Regions from separate parts of the Brevibacillus sp. BC25 genome, predicted to be linked through region 1. Evidence: riboswitches for the same ligand, from Rfam matches in the RefSeq annotation. Region 1 holds a riboswitch; each other region holds the start of a gene.
The links. A riboswitch is a leader RNA that binds a small molecule or an ion and turns the genes downstream of it on or off. The one in region 1 is predicted to bind cobalamin.
Positions count from the first base shown of each region.

Region 1 (3,275 bases):
AAGAGGGAATCGCAACGCTGTTAGTGGAAGGACTCGGGACGAAGGTTTCTGTCCAAAACAGCTCCGGCGAATATGCGAATCATTTGGCGATTTTGCGTGTAGGAGCGAACAAGTACACCTTCGCGCAAGATTGGAGAGAAGTGTACATCAGTGAAATCAATTACTGCGCGTGTCGCATACCTCCGGGGGCACATGGATTGTTGGTTCGCCATATCGATTATCCAGGCGTGATTTATGATGTCTCACGAAAACTGGCCGAACATCAAATCAATGTTTCCAAGTTGAATGTATCGCGCGAGCAAAAAGGGAAGAATGCCCTGCTTATCTCTGTGACTGATGAAGAGATTACACCGACGATTGTATCTGCCATCGAAGAGCTACCCCAAATCACCAAAGTGTTATCTCTACAGTAAACGAGTCATGATAAACAAAAACTGCCCGTTTTTAGCGGGCAGTTTTTTTCGTAGCGAATTTGAGTCCTTGGTTAATTAAGGCTGGCAAGACGGACGAATGATTTTCGTCAGCAAATTCTTTAAAGGAAGCCTTGATCTGACCTTTGCCCATGGAGGACAATCGTTCGATCATCGCCAGGGCTTTTTCTTTGACCAAGAATCGCCCATCGTTTTCCAACTCTCCGATGGTGAGAAGCGCATGGACGTCGAGCTCCTCTGTCAGCAGGCCCGGCAATTGACTCTCCTTCGCAAGCAGCACATTCTCATTCCAGTGGATCGAGGGACTGCCAGCTATATACCGCTGAAAAGCGTGTGGTCTCGACAAAAGTACATGCAAGACAAACAAGCCACCTAGCGAATGTCCAAAAATCGCTTGCTGCGTCCGATCGACGGGGAAGTCTTTTTCGATGCTAGGCTTGAGCTCCTCCTCCAAAAAGGTCAGGAACTGTTCTGCTCCCCCCATCTGAGGCCAGTCGGCTCCTTTTGGGTTGCCAGGAAGCTCCGAGACAGGAACCTCATACGTGTAATCAAAGAAACGGGCAGGATGGTACGGACCGTCCGTTGGATACCCAATCCCGACGACGATAGCAGGATACACGCCAGTTCGTTCAGGACCGCGTGACTGTATCCGTATCGCTTCGGTCATAGTTGCAAATACAGAGTTGCCATCTAGCAAATATATGACGGGAAAGCCTGATTCCGGAGGGGGATCGGCAGGTATACTTACGAAAATATGATAGTCCCGCTCTTGATAAGTCATGATTTTACTGAAAGAACGAGGAATGACGACAGGTTGATAGTCGGTGCTTTTCATGAGGGCTACTCTCCAATCTCTCCAAGGCTAACCAACACGCACAAAATCTATTATATGAACGAGAACCAGAGATTGGCAATAGCCGAAAAAGGAGAATAGTTAGTTTTCGAAAAGAGCCCATACTGAGCTTGACTCCTACGATATATTGAGGTAAAGTAAGTTTTACCAACTACATATTGATGCGGTAAGGTGTTTACCAGCCAGATTTGGTAGACTTAATAGGGAAGTCGGTGAGAATCCGACGCGGTCCCGCCACTGTAATGAGAGAGTTCCATTTGCGAAAGAATGCCACTGATCATGACCGATCGGGAAGGTGCAAATGGAGCGATGATCCAAAAGCCAGGAGACCTGCCTAACCGCTTGCACTGTTTAACCTACGGGAGATAGGGAAGTGTTCGAGCGCTCAATTCGCATTTGCGAATTGCTAGATGGAAGTCATCACGCGCATTCGGCATGTAAACGTCGGATGCGCTTTTACTTTGGCTAAATAACATACATACAGAGTAAAAATAGCAGGATAGGATGAGGGACATGCTAATCGCTTTTGATTCAAAAACAGGAAACGTCCGAAGATTCGTCAACAAAATTAATTTGCCACATGTGGAAATTAATCAAGAAATGGTGCTGGACGAGCCGTTCATTTTGATAACATACACGACGGGATTCGGACAAGTGCCGGAGAAGGTGGCGACGTTCCTGAAGCGAAATCATGTCAATCTGCGCGGAGTATCCGCCAGCGGCAACCGCAACTGGGGAACCAGCTTTGCTAAAAGCGCGGATACGATCGCGAGCCTATATGGCGTTCCGGTGATTTCTAAATTTGAACTGTCCGGTACCGGCCGTGACGTGGAACAATTTACGAGTGGGGTGGCAGCAATTGCGGCATATTGAATTGAACAACGAACTGATGCAGCGTGGCAACGACGGATTTTATCAACTGGAAAAGGATCGGGAAGCGGTTGCGGTCTTCATGGAAGAAGTGCAGTCCAACACGATGACTTTTGGCAGTGTCAAAGAACGCATGGACTATTTGATCGAGAATGACTTCTATGAAAACGTCTATGAAACATACACTGTTGAGCAGGTCGATGAAGTTTTCCGTTTGGCCTATGACGCTGATTTTCAATTTGCTTCGTACATGGCTATCTCCAAATTTTATAAAGATTACGCCTTGAAAACGAACGATAAATCGATGTACTTGGAGCAGTATCCAGACCGGGTGGCCGTAGTGGCACTGTCCCTTGGACAAGGTGACTTTGAGCTAGCCAAGCGTTTAACTGTCTCTATGATGGATCAACGCTTGCAGCCGGCGACCCCAACCTTCCTGAATGCAGGCAAAAGCCGCCGTGGAGAAATGGTCTCCTGCTTCTTGCTCGAAATGGATGATGCACTGAACTCCATCAACTTTATTTTGGGAACTTGTATGCAGCTATCCAAAATTGGCGGCGGTGTAGCTGTGAACCTGTCCAAGCTTCGCGGACGAGGAGAGCCGATCAAAGGCGTCGAGGGCGCAGCAAAAGGTGTTATGCCCGTTCTCAAGCTGTTGGAAGATGCGTTTTCCTACGCGGATCAAATGGGGCAACGCAAAGGCTCAGGAGCAGCGTACTACAACATCTTCGGCTGGGATATCAACGAGTTTCTCGATTGCAAAAAGATCAATGCGGATGAAAAAGCACGCATCAAAACGTTGTCCATCGGCCTGATCGTACCAAACGTTTTCTACAAGCTAGCTGAGGAAAACAAGCCATTGACTGTGTTTGCTCCGTACTCCGTGTACAAAGAATACGGCGTGCATCTGGATGATATGGACCTCGATGATATGTACGAGGAGCTCTTGGCAAACGATCGCATCAAGAAAAAGACCGTCATGAGCGCACGCGAGATGTTGACCAAAATCGCGATGATTCAAATGGAATCGGGCTATCCTTACATCATGAACAAAACGAATGCGAACAACAACCATGCGCTGAAAGATCTTGGTTCAGTGAAAATGTCCAACCTGTGCACGG
Region 1 covers NZ_AKIX01000102.1:4,332-7,606, forward strand. Annotated here, with positions in the region: gene PMI05_RS23290 (ACT domain-containing protein) at 1-413, shown strand, start outside; gene PMI05_RS23295 (alpha/beta hydrolase) at 445-1,266, opposite strand; cobalamin riboswitch at 1,437-1,637, shown strand; gene nrdI (class Ib ribonucleoside-diphosphate reductase assembly flavoprotein NrdI) at 1,798-2,157, shown strand; gene nrdE (class 1b ribonucleoside-diphosphate reductase subunit alpha) at 2,144-3,275, shown strand, end outside.

Region 2 (3,275 bases), on a different contig from region 1:
GGATTAACATTGGGAAAAACAAAGTAACGCCGAATGAAGAGGCGGCCATCGACTATATCAAATGTATGGACATGCTCTATGCATACGGTCACTATTTCGTCATTAACATCAGCTCTCCGAATACCCCGAATCTGCGTGACTTGCAGGAAACAGAGAGCTTGCGTCATTTGGTGCGTGCAGTAAGGGAAAAGGCGACCGAAATGGAAGCGCGTGCCATCAAGAAAAAACCGATATTGCTGAAAGTAGCACCAGACATGTCGGATGAGCACATGCGTGATGTTGTTCACGCTGCTGTTGAAGAAGGCATTTCCGGAATTATCGCTACCAATACGACACTGTCACGCGAGGCGGTTTCCGGACATCGATTTGCCGAGGAAGCTGGTGGCTTGAGCGGAAGACCTCTTACGGAGCGTTCCGCTGCTTGGGTGAAGGAGATTTATCAAGAAGTAGGAGACAAGGTACCAATCATCGGTGTCGGAGGTATTTATAACGGCGAAGACGCCTACGCGAAAATCCGAGCAGGAGCCAGTCTCGTTCAGGTGTATACGGGGATGATTTATCAGGGCCCAGGTATCGCCAAACAAATTAACAAAAAGCTGCTCAAGCTCATGCAGCGCGATGGTTTTAAACATATTAGTGAAGTAATTGGCGTAGACGCAAAAGAATAGATAGAACAAGTACGCATAGGTAGATGGCTCCGTTTGTAGTGGGTCATCGACTTATGCGTTTTTGCTTATATTCTTCCGATTTATGTAGTGATCCGGTATAATGATGTGGACAAACATGAATTGTCTGTCAATTTCATATTGTCGGCGTTAGGTGCCTTTATGTGACGCATAAAGGGTAACAGGGAATCGGGTGAAAGTCCCGAGCGGTCCCGCCACTGTAACCAGGGAGCTCTCTTTGAGAAGGAAACCACTCATTTTCGTATGGGGAAGGACAAAGAGCGCATAGATCTGGAAGCCAGGAGACCTACCTAGTAGCCACACCCACAGAACCTTCGCGGAAAGGAGCGGTGAATACGAGGCAATGAGGCTGTATAGTCAGTCTGTTGTTTTGTGTGCACATCTCGTCCATTGATGGATGGGATTTTTTTGTTTGTAGGCAAAGAACAAAAGTCAGTGAAGGAGGAATGAACATGAATCGATCTCGTCTCGTATCGACTTGTCTGATGATCGCGGGCTTTGTCCTGTATTTTTTGCTCAATGAACCAGAGACAGGACATGCGATGCACATCATGGAAGGGTATTTGCCATTATCCTGGGCCTTATTTTGGTGGGCTGTCTTCTTGCCATTTTTTATTCTTGGGATTCGCTCGATTAACAAGATTGTAAAAGAACATCCCGAAATGAAGCTCCTTATTGGCGTTGCTGGAGCGTTTGCGTTTGTTTTATCTGCATTGAAAATCCCTTCGGTTACAGGTAGCAGCTCTCACCCGACTGGGACGGGGCTTGGCGCCATTATGTTTGGGCCTTTTGCGATGTCTGTGTTAGGGAGCATGGTGCTCTTGTTTCAAGCCTTGCTTTTGGCACATGGAGGTTTGACTACACTAGGGGCAAATGCTGTATCCATGGCTGTAGTAGGACCACTGGTGGCATACGGAATCTATCGGATGATCATGAAGGTCAACGGAAGCCAACGTCTGGCTGTTTTTGCGGCGGCTGCTTTGGCTGACCTCGCTACCTATGTGGTGACTTCGATTCAACTGGCACTCGCATTTCCAGCTGAATCTGGTGGAGTGTTGGCCTCGTTTGCCAAATTTGCAGGAATTTTTGCATTCACGCAAGTACCGCTCGCAATCAGTGAAGGTCTGTTGACCGTCCTCGTTTGGAACTGGTTGTTATCTTACAACGCAAAAGAGCTTACACAGCTTCGTTTGCTCAAACGGGAGGAATCGCTGTGAAAAAAGGATGGAACTGGCTTTTACTCTTGGGGGTAATCGTACTCGCGATTGTCCCGCTGTTGCTGGTGCAGGATTCGGAATTTGGCGGCGCAGACGGCGTGGCAGAGGAAGCGATCAAGGAAATTGCTCCGAACTACGAGCCGTGGTTTCAACCGCTGATAGAACCACCAGGGGGAGAGACGGAGAGTCTATTGTTTGCGGTGCAGGCGGCGTTGGGAGCGGGAGTGGTTGGCTACGCTGTAGGCTTGTACAAAGGTCGGTTGGATAAACGGAAAAAATGAACGGGCTGCAACCTGATTCTCTCTCTTATCAAAACAGGCTGAAACGTCTGCCGCCAGCTCATAAGCTATTGCTGGCGAGTGCATTGTTACTACTCGTCTTGGTGGGACATGTATGGATGCAGATGGCCGTCGTTGTTTGGATGACGGTATGGGTAGTGGTGTATGCCCGTATTCCTGTCCGTATCTATTGTGCCTTTATGATCGTGTCGCTCTCGTTTTTCGTGTCGGGGCTCCCTGCCCTATTGGTAGAAGGGGCGAGAGCAGGAGAAGTACACGTCCAGGTCGTGGCAGCATGGGAGTTGGGTTCGTATGTGCTCTATGTGCCTATGTCATCATTTGGTAAAGTTTGGGTTTTGTTTTGGCGTACCATGGCGAGCTTATCTTGCTTTGCTTTCATTTTGTTTACCGTGCCGTTTGCTGAAACCTTGCAGGTACTTCGCCGGCTTCGTATGCCTGTCCTTGTGACTGACTTATTAATGATCATGTATCGGTTTATTTTTGTGTTGGTAACGATTTCTCACCAGCTATGGATTGCCCAACGTTCTCGGGGAGGTCACCGCGGCTTCCGCGCGACGCTTCGAGATGCAGGGGTTCTCGTTGCGCAATTGTTTGTCAGAGCAATGCGCAAATACGAAGCTTTGCACAAAGGAATGGCGGCTAGAGGCTTCGGGGAGAGCATGCAGGTGCTCTCGTTTCATACACATGCTCGTTCGCGACGCTATGAGTGGGAGTCAATCGTAGGCTGTATGCTGCTGGTACTGCTTGAGTGGTGGACAGGAGGTTGGTGGTTATGACATCAAGGTTGTTGGAGTTCATCGATTTGCAGTACACGTATTCGGGAGGGCGGGGACCCGTCCTGTCAGGGCTGTCCTTATGGATTCCAGAGGGAAAAAAATGTGTCCTTTTGGGACGAAATGGCTGTGGGAAGTCGACCTTGTTCTTGCATGGAAACGGGATCATCGAGCCACAGCAGGGACAGGTGCTGTGGAAGGGGAAACCGCTTGTATACAAACGAGCCGCACTGCAAGAGATGACGCAAAAGGTAGGCTTGGTCTTTCAAGATCCCGAGCATCAGCTGATCGCAAGCACGG
Region 2 covers NZ_AKIX01000025.1:19,095-22,369, reverse strand. Annotated here, with positions in the region: gene PMI05_RS05665 (quinone-dependent dihydroorotate dehydrogenase) at 1-668, shown strand, start outside; cobalamin riboswitch at 801-995, shown strand; gene PMI05_RS05660 (energy-coupling factor ABC transporter permease) at 1,139-1,903, shown strand; gene PMI05_RS05655 (energy-coupling factor ABC transporter substrate-binding protein) at 1,900-2,184, shown strand; gene cbiQ (cobalt ECF transporter T component CbiQ) at 2,181-2,978, shown strand; gene PMI05_RS05645 (energy-coupling factor ABC transporter ATP-binding protein) at 2,975-3,275, shown strand, end outside.
Region 2: linked by a shared signal. The riboswitch ahead of PMI05_RS05660 (energy-coupling factor ABC transporter permease) and the one ahead of nrdI (class Ib ribonucleoside-diphosphate reductase assembly flavoprotein NrdI) in region 1 are both predicted to bind cobalamin.

Region 3 (3,275 bases), on a different contig from region 1:
ATAATGATGTCCGGCAGCGTAAAGGTATTTCAGGTTAGTGGGATCAGTTTTGGAGGCGTGAGCCGTCCATTTTTCACGCATTTCTGGGTCATTGACATGTGAGGAAGCAATCGAACGGGCAAGAAGAGGAACTCCGTGAAGCATCGACAACGCCTGCCCCATCCAAAACCGTCCATGTAAATACAGGTCATTCACTTCGGAAAAACCGCTCACGAGTATACCGCCTTGTGCATGATCAGGAAATCGAAGACAATATTCAAGGGCGATAGAAGCACCTTGGGAGTACCCCAAAATAAAGGGACGTTCAATGCCGAGCGACGGGATCAGCTTATGGAGCTGTTCTGCCAGCTCACCAATGGAAAAGGGCTTCTCCATCGGTGAACTGTCGCCGTGTCCGGGCAAATCAGGGACAATGAGCTGATATGTATCTGCGAGTGTTTGCTGATAAACAAAATTGAGAGAGCCGATACATGGCGCATGGATACACAATAACGGCTTGCCTTTTCCCGATATGTGAAAAGCAAACTGCTTGCCATCCTGATGAACGAGTATTTGTTCCATTTTCGTTTTCACCCCACCCTTAGGTTGTCCGATACGATGTAGATTTTTCAATTGAAGTCTTCTTTTTTTGATGGGGAAGTGGTATTCTCGCAATAGAATAATTGGTGAAAGCAGGGTGAAGAAGTTGTTTCAAGAGCGCATTTCGAAGCTCCACACGTTTTTGACAGAGCAAGAGCTGAACGCGGTGTTGATTACCTCTCCCAAGCACGTCTACTATTTGACCGGATTTTTTACAGACCCGCATGAACGTTTTATGGGTCTCGTTATTCCTGCTGAGGGCAAACCTTCTTTAATTGTACCTGCTCTTGATCGTGAGGCAGCGGCAGAGGCTTCGTTCGTTCAAGATATCCATACACATACGGATATCCAAAACCCGTATGAAATCCTCAAGCAAGTATTGCCAGCGAACTTGACGAAGCTCGGTATTGAGAAAAGTCATATGACTGTCGAGCGCTATGAAGCACTTGGACAAGTTGTTCTGGCGTCGAGCTATGTGGACGTGGAAGAGCCACTTCGTGAAATGCGTTTGATCAAATCCGCGGATGAAGTGGATCGTCTGAAGCATGCTGTTCAGTTGGTCGAAGATTCCTTGCGGGAGACCCTGAAAAAAGTCAAGACAGGTATGACCGAGACGGAAATCGTAGCTGAGCTGGAATTCCAGATGAAGCGCTTGGGTGCGGAAGGTCCATCCTTTACATCCATGGTATTGGCAGGGGAGAAGTCGGCACTGCCACACGGGAAACCAGGAACGCGCCAGGTCCAAGAAGGCGACTTGCTTTTGTTTGATATCGGGGTAGCAGCGAACGGATATGTATCCGATATTACTCGTACCTTTGCTGTAGGAGAGATCAGTGCCCAGCTACAAGAAATTTACGAGACGGTATTGGCTGCCAACGAAGCGGCAATTGCTGAGATTCGTCCGGGTGTGACCTTTGCGCATTTGGATAAAACTGCTCGCGATGTCATCACTGCAAAAGGCTACGGAGAATACTTCATGCACCGTCTGGGGCATGGACTTGGGATGGATGTACATGAATATCCATCTGTTCACAGCCAGAACCAAGAAGTGCTTCGTCCAGGGATGGTCTTTACGATCGAGCCAGGCATCTATCTGCCAGGTGTAGGCGGAGTGCGGATTGAAGACGATGTATTGGTTACGGAAACGGGCGTTGAAATTCTCACGCAGTTCCCGAAAAAACTGACTTCTATCAACTAATGAATAAATCGTAAAAATTGAATACGTATCGAATGGTGCTGGATGGCATATGCCGTCAGCTTAAAAGGGAAGTCCGGTGAGAAGCCGGCGCGGTCCCGCCACTGTAACGAGGAGCGCCTAGCGTGTAGCCACTGTTTTTTGCGAGACGAAAAATGGGAAGGTAGCTGGGTGTGTTGATCCGTAAGCCAGGAGACCTGCCATGCGATCATTTACAATCGACCCACGAGGATGGGGCAGATGTGGAAGCAGTCTATGAAAGGGCACTTTGTGCCTGCTTATAGCTACATCTACGTTTGTCATGCACCTCCCGATTGAAATGGGGGGTGCTTTTTTTGTAGAGGATTTCGTTCAACCCATCATATACATACAGAAAAGGGGATTTCAGGTGTTTAAGGCAAACAAATCACATACAGTAATGAAAGGACTAGCTTTCGGTATCATGACAGCTGCCATGCTTTTGGTTTCGGCATGCGGCTCCACTACGACAACACAAGCTCCAGCCAAAATAGAACAAACAGCTGCTCCAGCAGCAGAAGGCAAGCCAGTAACACTCACCAATAATGGTATCGAAATGACCTATCCAACAGCACCTGAGCGTGCCGTGACATTGAACCAACACGTCACCGAAATTATGCTGACATTGGGCCTTGCTGATAAAATGGTCGGAACCGCTTACCTAGACGATGAAATCCTTCCAGAGTTAAAAGCAGATTACGACAAGATTCCGGTACTGTCTGATAAGTATCCAACCAAAGAAGTGTTGATGGCAGCGAACCCAGACTTCGTGTACGCCGGATGGAAAAGTGGATTCGGAGAAAAAGGTGTAGGATCGATGCAGGATTTGGAAAAGCTCGGCATCAAATCTTACCTGCAAGCGTCATCTAGCATTCCTGGACCGACAATCGACGATGTGTTTGCAGACATTACGAATATTGGACGCATTTTCCGTGTGGAAGACAAAGCCAATGATTTGATCAACAAAATGAAGAGTGAAATGGACCAAACGCTTAGTAAAATTGGCAAGGTGGACGAGCCACTTAAGGTGTTCGTGTACGACAACGGGGAAGATAAACCATTCACAGCAGCCAACAACTACATGACGTCCTTAATCAAGACTGCTGGCGGTAAGAACATTTTTGATGACATTCAAAAGGGTTGGGCAGAGGTTAGTTGGGAACAAGTAGTGAGTCGCAATCCAGACGTAATTATTATCGTAGACTACGGTGATAGAACCGTTGAGCAAAAACGTAATTTTCTTTTGTCCAAAAAAGAACTGGCGGATATCCCGGCGATTAAAAATCAACAACTAATGGTATTGCCATTGTCTGCGGCTTCTGAAGGCGTTCGAGCACCGATTGCGCTGAAAATTTTGGCGGAAGGACTCTACCCGGATAAATTCAAATAAAGTACGCCCCTTTTAAGGGAGGGAATAGCACTGCAACAGATCAAGTTACCTTATATCATCATTACTCTACTGGTCGGACTCTTCCTCTCCATT
Region 3 covers NZ_AKIX01000110.1:77,092-80,366, reverse strand. Annotated here, with positions in the region: gene PMI05_RS24535 (alpha/beta fold hydrolase) at 1-561, opposite strand, end outside; gene PMI05_RS24530 (Xaa-Pro peptidase family protein) at 686-1,777, shown strand; cobalamin riboswitch at 1,794-1,994, shown strand; gene PMI05_RS24525 (ABC transporter substrate-binding protein) at 2,163-3,182, shown strand; gene PMI05_RS24520 (iron ABC transporter permease) at 3,252-3,275, shown strand, end outside.
Region 3: linked by a shared signal. The riboswitch ahead of PMI05_RS24525 (ABC transporter substrate-binding protein) and the one ahead of nrdI (class Ib ribonucleoside-diphosphate reductase assembly flavoprotein NrdI) in region 1 are both predicted to bind cobalamin.